DNA from 2 places in the Dechloromonas sp. ARDL1 genome. Region 2 is predicted to be linked to the other one. Evidence: riboswitches for the same ligand, from Rfam matches in the RefSeq annotation. Region 2 holds a riboswitch; the other holds the start of a gene.
The links. A riboswitch is a leader RNA that binds a small molecule or an ion and turns the genes downstream of it on or off. The one in region 2 is predicted to bind S-adenosylhomocysteine.
Positions count from the first base shown of each region.

Region 1 (4,331 bases), 370 kb from region 2:
GCAAATGCCGACGATAGGTTGGCGACAGCCAATAGATCAGCCGGCCGAGCAGCCCGCCAAGGGTATGCAACACGCACAACGGGAGCTGGGAAAGGAGGCGAAAAAGGAAAACCATGAGGCCCCGGGGGTTGATTCCCCCTGAGAAAAGGTTACCATTATCCAATCGCCGAGTTAAACAGACAACTTGCGGGGCGATTCACAAATTCTGCTAAAGCGTCGCCTGCTCGTGGTCCAAAGCTGGTAACGCCGGATCAAAGGACCACTGGAGCGCTTCATGAGCGATTACCTCTTCACCTCGGAATCTGTCGGCGAAGGCCATCCCGACAAGGTTGCCGACCAGATTTCCGACGCCATCCTCGACGCCATCCTGTCGCAGGACAAGCATTCCCGCGTTGCTGCCGAAACCCTGTGCAACACCGGCTTGGTCGTCCTGGCCGGCGAGATCACCACGTCCGCCAACGTCGATTACATCCAGGTTGCCCGCGACACCATCAAGCGCATCGGCTACGACAACACGGAATACGGCATCGATTACAAGGGTTGCGCCGTGCTCGTCGCCTACGACAAGCAGAGCCCGGACATCGCCCAGGGCGTCAACGCCGCCTACGACGACAACCTCGGCCAAGGCGCTGGCGACCAGGGCCTGATGTTCGGCTACGCCTGTGATGAAACCCCGTCGCTGATGCCGCTGCCGATCTACCTGTCGCACCGCATGGTCGAACGCCAGGCCATGCTGCGCAAGGATGGCCGCCTGCCGTGGGCGCGCCCGGACGCCAAGTCGCAGGTCACCATCCGCTACGTCGACGGCAAGCCGCACGCGATCGATACCGTCGTGCTGTCCACCCAGCATTCGCCGGACATCAGCCTGGAAGACCTGCGCGAAGCCACCATCGAGCAGATCATCAAGCCGGTGCTGCCGAAGGAACTGATCAAGGGCGACATCAAGTATCTGGTTAACCCGACCGGCCGCTTCGTCGTCGGCGGTCCGCAAGGCGACTGCGGCCTGACCGGCCGCAAAATCATCGTCGACACCTACGGCGGGGCCGCCCCGCACGGCGGCGGCGCCTTCTCTGGCAAGGATCCGTCCAAGGTCGACCGTTCCGCCGCCTACGCCACCCGCTACGTCGCCAAGAATATCGTTGCCGCCGGCCTCGCCTCGCGCTGCCTGGTTCAGGTTTCCTACGCCATCGGCGTCGCCGAGCCGACCTCGATCATGGTCGAGACCTACGGCACCGGCAAGGTCAGCAACGAAACCCTGACCGCGCTGGTCCGCAAGCACTTTGATCTGCGCCCGAAGGGCATCGTCAACATGCTCGACCTGCTCCGCCCGATCTACCAGAAGACCGCTGCGTACGGCCACTTTGGCCGCGACGAGCCGGAATTCACCTGGGAGGCAACTGATCGCGCCAATTTGCTCCGTTCGGATGCCGGTCTGTAAGGCAACAGCTTTGTGAAGTTTTGCAAGAAGGGGGCCTACCAGGCTCCCTTTTTCGTTAAGATCATCAGATATGTTGAAGAAAATCCCTGTCGAACGATTGGTTCTGGGCATGCACCTGCAGGCCTTTTGCGGCGCTTGGCTGGACCACCCATTCTGGCGAACGAAGTTCGTCCTGACCGATCCCAACGACCTGATCCTCATTGCAGAAAGCCCGATCAAGGAGGTCTGGATCGACGTCGCGAAAGGTATCGATATTGACGTCGACACTGGCGAACCGGCACAGGAAGTTGTCAGCGCCGAGGTTATTCCGGTCGAGCAACCTGTCGTTCAGGAAAAAGCTTCATTCAACGACGAAATCAAGCGTGCATCGAGAATTGTCGCCAAGGGCAAGGAGGCCGTCGTTTCGATGTTCCACGAAGCCCGCATGGGCAAGGCCATCGAAGCTGAAGCAGTCGCACCGTTAGTTGAGGAAATCTCGAATTCGGTAATGCGCAATCCGGGCGCCCTGATCAGCCTCGCCCGGTTGAAAACAGCCGACGACTATACCTTCATGCACTCGGTCGCCGTCTGCGCCCTGATGATCGCGTTGGGCCGCCAACTAGACCTCGACGAACTGCAAATACGCGAGGCAGGCATGGCTGGCCTACTGCACGATCTTGGCAAGGCGATGATTCCGCTCGAGATCCTCAACAAGCCGGGCAAGCTGACCGACGACGAATTCGATCTGGTCAAAACCCACCCCGAGGAAGGCTACAAACTACTCCTCGAAGGCCAAGGGGTCAGCGACATCACCAAGGATGTATGCCTGCATCACCACGAAAAAATCGATGGTAGCGGCTACCCGAAAGGGCTGAATGGCGAAACGATGAGCCTGTTCGCCAAGATGGGGGCCGTCTGCGACGTATACGACGCAGTTACCTCCAACCGACCCTACAAGGCAGGCTGGGATCCGGCCGAATCGATCAAGCGGATGGCCGAGTGGAAAGGGCATTTCGACCCGCTCGTTTTCCAGGCCTTCGTCAAGAGCCTGGGTATTTATCCGATCGGCTCGCTGGTCAAGTTGGCATCCGGAAAACTGGGGGTCGTCATCGAGCAAGGCGAACAGTCGCTGCTCAAGCCCAAGGTCAAGGTTTTCTTCTCGACCAAGTCACAGGCCTATATCAAGCCTGAAGTCATCGACTTGGCACGCAGCGCCGAAAAAATTGCCGGACGCGAAGATGCCGCCAAGTGGGGCATCAAGGATATCGACCAATACTGGGCCGGCGACAAAGGCTGAAACTCAGCCAAAAAACGGTTTATAATCCGAAACCTACCGAGGGGCGCTGCAGGAGCGCGGTGATCACATCGCTCCCAGGCTCGGTTTAAAACGGCGCTCACTGATCAACCCTGCCGGGCGCAGGGGGCCGCCGGTGAGCATCAACGCCGTTATTCCCCTCCCCGTCACAGTTACCGAGGAGCTTACTGTGGCCGAATTCAAAGACTACGTCATCGCTGACATCAACCTTGCCGACTGGGGCCGCAAGGAAATCAACATCGCCGAAGGCGAAATGCCGGGCCTGATGGCCATTCGCGAAGAATTCGCGAAGACCCAGCCGCTCAAGGGCGCGCGTATCACCGGTTCGCTGCACATGACCATCCAGACCGCCGTGCTGATCGAGACGCTGACCGCACTCGGCGCCGAAGTCCGCTGGGCCTCGTGCAACATTTTCTCGACCCAGGACCACGCAGCCGCCGCCATCGCCGCGCAGAACATCCCGGTCTTCGCCGTCAAGGGCGAAACCCTGGTCGATTACTGGGACTACACCCACCGCATCTTCGAATGGCCAAATGAAAACGGCGCGGCGGTCTACTCGAACATGATCCTCGACGACGGCGGCGATGCCACCCTGCTGCTGCACCTCGGCGCCCGTGCCGAGAAGGATCTGTCGGTTATCTCCAAGCCAGGCTCCGAAGAGGAAACCATCCTCTTCGCCGCCATCAAGGCCAAGCTGGCCGTCGATCCGACCTGGTACTCCGTGCGCCTGGCCCAGATCAAGGGCGTCACCGAGGAAACCACCACCGGCGTGCATCGCCTGTACCAGATGCATCAGCGCGGCGAGCTGAAGTTCCCGGGCATCAACGTCAATGACTCGGTGACCAAGTCCAAGTTCGACAACCTCTACGGCTGCCGCGAGTCGCTGGTCGACGGTATCAAGCGCGCCACCGACGTCATGGTCGCCGGCAAGATTGCCGTCATCTGCGGCTACGGCGATGTGGGCAAAGGCTCGGCCCAGGCCATGCGCGCCCTGTCCGCCCAAGTGTGGGTCACCGAAATCGACCCGATCTGCGCCCTGCAGGCCGCCATGGAAGGCTATCGCGTCGTCACCATGGAATACGCCGCCGACAAGGCCGACATCTTCGTCACCACGACCGGCAACTTCCACGTCATCACCCATGACCACATGGTGAAGATGAAGAACAACGCCATCGTCTGCAACATCGGCCACTTCGATAACGAAATCGACGTCGCCTCGCTGGAAAAGTACCAGTGGGAAGAGATCAAGCCGCAGGTCGACCACGTCATCTTCCCGGATGGTCGTCGCATCATCCTGCTGGCCAAAGGTCGCCTGGTGAACCTCGGCTGCGGCACGGGCCATCCGTCCTACGTGATGTCGTCCTCCTTCGCCAACCAGACCATCGCCCAGATCGAACTGTGGAGCGAAGCGCAGAAGGGTTCCAACAAGTACCCGGTCGGCGTGTACACCCTGCCCAAGCACCTCGATGAAAAGGTCGCCCGCCTGCAACTGAAGACGCTCAACGCCCAGCTCACCGAGCTGACCGACGAGCAGGCCGCCTACATCAACGTGCCGAAGGAAGGCCCGTACAAGGCCGACCACTACCGCTACTAAGCGAA
Region 1 is NZ_CP168939.1:3,392,223-3,396,553, forward strand. It holds gene AB6Q56_RS16835 (lysophospholipid acyltransferase family protein) at 1-73, opposite strand, end outside; gene metK (methionine adenosyltransferase) at 275-1,438, shown strand; gene AB6Q56_RS16845 (HD-GYP domain-containing protein) at 1,509-2,714, shown strand; S-adenosyl-L-homocysteine riboswitch at 2,747-2,820, shown strand; gene ahcY (adenosylhomocysteinase) at 2,902-4,326, shown strand.
Region 1: another riboswitch for S-adenosylhomocysteine. It lies ahead of ahcY (adenosylhomocysteinase); the one in region 2 lies ahead of metH (methionine synthase).

Region 2 (4,331 bases):
TACCGGGTCATTGCCGCGGAACGAGAACGAGACGTTGGAGACGCCGCCGGAAATGTGGGCGTGCGGCAGGTTGTCCTTGATCCAGCGGGTGGCCTCGATGAAATCGACGGCGTAGTTGTCGTGCTCGGGAATGCCGGTGGCGATAGCAAAGATGTTCGGGTCGAAGATGATGTCTTCGGCCGGGAAACCCATGCCGGTCAGCAGTTCGTACGCCTTGCCACAAATCTCGATCTTGCGGGCGTAGGTGTCGGCCTGGCCCTTCTCGTCGAAGGCCATGACGATCACGGCCGCGCCGTAGCGACGGGCCAGCTTGGCCTGTTCGAGGAATTTGGCTTCGCCTTCCTTCATCGAGATCGAATTGACGATGCCCTTGCCCTGGATGCACTTCAGGCCGGCTTCGATGACTTCCCACTTCGACGAGTCGATCATGATTGGCACGCGGGAGATGTCCGGTTCCGAGGCGATCAGCTTGAGGAACTTGTCCATGGCGGCGATCGAGTCGAGCATCGCCTCGTCCATGTTGATGTCGATGACCTGCGCGCCGTTTTCCACCTGCTGGCGGGCGACAGCCAGCGCATCATCGAAGCGGCCTTCGAGGATCATCCGGGCGAAGGCCTTGGAGCCGGTGACGTTGGTGCGTTCGCCGACGTTGACGTATAGCGAGTTGTGGGTGACGTTGAAGGCTTCCAGGCCGGACAGGCGCAGCGCCGGCTCGATGCTGGGCAGGGTGCGCGGGGTGACCGGCGCGACGCGGCGGGCGATGGCGGCGATGTGTTCCGGCGAGGTGCCGCAGCAGCCGCCGACGATGTTGACGATGCCGCTCTTGGCCCAGCTTTCGATTTCGTCGGCCAGCATGTCGGCCGTTTCGTCGTAGCCGCCGAAAGCGTTGGGCAGGCCGGCGTTGGGGTGGGCCGAGACGTAGCAGTCACAGACGCGGGACAGTTCCTCGACGTACTGGCGCAGTTCCTTGGCACCGAGCGCGCAGTTCAGGCCGAAACTCAGCGGCCGGACGTGGCGCAGCGAATTCCAGAACGCCTCGGCGGTCTGGCCGGACAGGGTGCGGCCGGAGGCATCGGTGATGGTGCCGGAAATCATCACCGGCCAGCGGCGACCGGCGGCATCGAAGAATTGCTCGATGGCGAACAGCGCCGCCTTGGCGTTCAGCGTGTCGAAGACGGTTTCGACGAGCAGGATGTCGACGCCGCCGTCGACCAGCCCGGTGATCGCTTCGACGTAGTCGGCGACCAGTTCGTCGAAGCTGACGTTGCGGTAGCCGGGGTCGTTCACGTCCGGCGAGATCGACGCCGTGCGGCTGGTCGGGCCGAGCACGCCGGCGACGAAGCGCGGCTTGGCCGGGTTGGCGGCAGTGAATTCGTCGCACAGGCGGCGGGCGAGTGCGGCGCCTTCCTTGTTCAGTTCGTAGACCAGGCTCTCCAGCTTGTAGTCGGCCTGCGATACCGCGGTCGAATTGAAAGTGCAGGTTTCGAGGATGTCGGCGCCAGCTTCGAGATATTCGCGGTGGATGCCGGCGATGATGTCGGGGCGCGTCAGCACCAGCAGGTCGTTGTTACCCTTGAGATCGTGCGCGTGATCGGCAAAGCGCGTGCCCCGGTAGTCCGCTTCCTGCAGGCCGTGGCGCTGGATCATCGTGCCCATGGCACCGTCGAGGACGAGCAGGCGTTGCTGGAGCAGGGTGGAGAGTTCGGACGTACGATCGGGCTGCATGGATCACCTCGGCAAAGCGGTTTGTTACCAGAATTCGCACCGGGGACGCCGCAATAGCAAACGGCGCCACAAACCGGGACTAGGAGAAGCTAGGGGTTTGCGAGCGCCGTTGATCGTTGCCGAGCCTGGCCCCTTGAATGGAAGGGTCGCAGCGCTCCTCGGCAGAGGCGCTAGTTTACAGGGGGTAGGTCGGACTGCCAAGGGTCTTGATTTTGGGGGCGTTTTTTTCTCCGCCGTCCCGCCGATAACGGGAAAACGTCCCTAGCCTTTTACTGCGACGCGTTTCGAGGTTTTTTTGACCCCGCCGTTGTCGATGTCGAAATGCACCATGAAGTAGGTTTCGTCCATCGGCGGCATGCCTTCGATGCGCCACTCCCAGATTTCCTCGCGCAGGTTGTTGAAGGTCTGCTTGCTGCCCGGCGCGCCGAGCAGGCGGCGGATATCGTCCTTGCTCATGCCGACGCGCACCTTGGCGTAATTGGCATCGTTGAGTACCTGTTCGACCTTGGCGACGACGTGATCCTGGCCGAAGGTGATCATGTAGCAACTGCTGCCGTTCGGCTGGCGGGCGTATTCCCAGGTTGCCGTGCCGTCGTCGTTCCAGTGGATGAAGCCGGGCTCGCCCATGCGCGCGCGGACCTCGGCCTGCGTCGTGACGCCCGGCTTGATCTCCTGAAGATTGACGAAGTCGCAGGCCGGCAGGGCCGCGGCGATGACGGCCGAGGCGGCGGCGGATATCCAGGCAGGCAGTTTCATGCGAACTCCGGTCGATGAGGAAAGGCAAGTTTACGCCTTGGCGGGCTCTCTTTCATAATATCCATCCTCCCTAATTTTCGGATATGCCGATGCAGCACCTCGATCCCCGATCCGCCTACGAATTTCTCCAGCAAGACGCGCAAGCCGTCTTGATCGACTGCCGGGCGGAAACCGAGTTCCTGTATGTCGGCTTTCCTGTCGGGGCCGAGCATGTAGCCTGGCAAGAGGGGCCGGATTGGGAAATCGACCCGCAGTTTGCCGCCAAGGTGGCACGGGTGGTGAAAGGTGATCTGGCGCGCCCGGTCCTGCTCATCTGCCGCAGCGGCAATCGTTCGGTCGATGCCGGGCAGGCGCTGGAAGCGGCCGGGTTTACGCAGGTGATCAACGTGCTCGAAGGGTTCGAAGGCCCGCTCGACGAGAACTACCATCGCGGCACGCTGGGCGGCTGGCGTTTTCGCGGCCTACCGTGGTACCAGACGTAACCGCTGGTGCAGCAGGGCGGCGCTGCCGCCGATCAGCATCAGGCCGGCCATGCCGAGCGACAGCGTCAGCGTCGAACCCCACAGGGCCGGGGCGATCAGTGCCGCGGTGATGCCGTTGAAGCCGGACTGGAAGAAGGTCTGGCACGAAGCGGCCAGTCCGCGCTGGGCAGGGAAAGGGTCGAGCGCGAAGATACTCAGGCAGGGCATGGCCAGCGACATGCCCAGCGTGTAGCCGAAAATGGGCAGGACGCTCCACGGCAACCCCGGCGGGACGGAGACGTTGAGCAGCAGATTGGTTCCGGCGGCGCTGCCCATCAGCGCGTAGCCCAGGGCGATGCTGCGCGGCAGCGAAACCTTGCCGGCGAGACGGCCGGAGAGCCATGAGCCGCCGATCAACCCGGCCATGGCCGGCCCAAAGAGCCAGAGAAAGCCGGTTTCCGGAACACCGAGGTGAGTCATCAGGAAAACCGGCGCCGACAGGATATAGAGGAAGAAACCGGCAAAATTGAGTGCCAGCGCAGCGCAGGCGGTGAGGAAAGCCGGCGAGGTCATGACCTTCCAGTAGGTGGTCGCCAGATAGGTCGGGCGCAGCGACTGGCGCTTGTCCGGCGGCAGCGTTTCCGGCATCAGCTTCCAGCAGGCCAGCCACAGGGCACCGGTGGCGAGGACGAGGAAGGCGAATACCGAGCGCCAGCCGAACAGGGTTTGCAGCCAGCCGCCGATGACCGGTGCGATGGCCGGAGCCAGCGCGAACATCATGGTGATCTGCGACATCAGCTTCTGGGCCTCGGCGCCGTCGAACAGGTCGCGGACGATGGCCCGGCTGATCACGATCCCGGCGCCGGCGGTAATCCCTTGCATGGCCCGCCAGAACCACAGGTGCTCGATGCGCGTGGCCAGCATGCAGCCAGCCGAGGCGATGGCGAACAGGCCGACGGCCACCAGGATCACCTTGCGTCGCCCGAAGCGGTCGGAGATCGCGCCGTGCCACAGCGTCATCAAGGCGAAGGAGAACAGGTAGGCCGACAACGTCTGCTGCACCTCCAGCGGGGTGGCGTGCAGCTTTTCGCCGATCTCGTGGAAGGAGGGCAGATAGGTGTCGATGGAAAAGGGGCCGAGTGCCGACAGCGACGCCAGCAGCGTGGCGATGCTCCGGGTGCTGCGCCGGTTTTCGTCAGCCACGCGCGAAACGCCGGTACTGGATGGCCTCGGCGACGTGCGCTGCGCGGATATCGTCGCTGCCGGCAAGGTCGGCAATGGTCCGGGCGACTTTGAGGATACGGTGCCAGGCGCGGGCCGACAGGTCGAGTTGCGCCGTGGCCTGCTTGAGCAGTTTGCTGCCCGCTTCATCCGGCTGGCAGCAGCTGT
Region 2 is NZ_CP168939.1:3,761,291-3,765,621, reverse strand. It holds gene metH (methionine synthase) at 1-1,725, opposite strand, end outside; S-adenosyl-L-homocysteine riboswitch at 1,820-1,891, opposite strand; gene bamE (outer membrane protein assembly factor BamE domain-containing protein) at 1,987-2,481, opposite strand; gene AB6Q56_RS18585 (rhodanese-like domain-containing protein) at 2,571-2,963, shown strand; gene AB6Q56_RS18580 (multidrug effflux MFS transporter) at 2,943-4,145, opposite strand; gene AB6Q56_RS18575 (ATP-binding protein) at 4,138-4,331, opposite strand, start outside.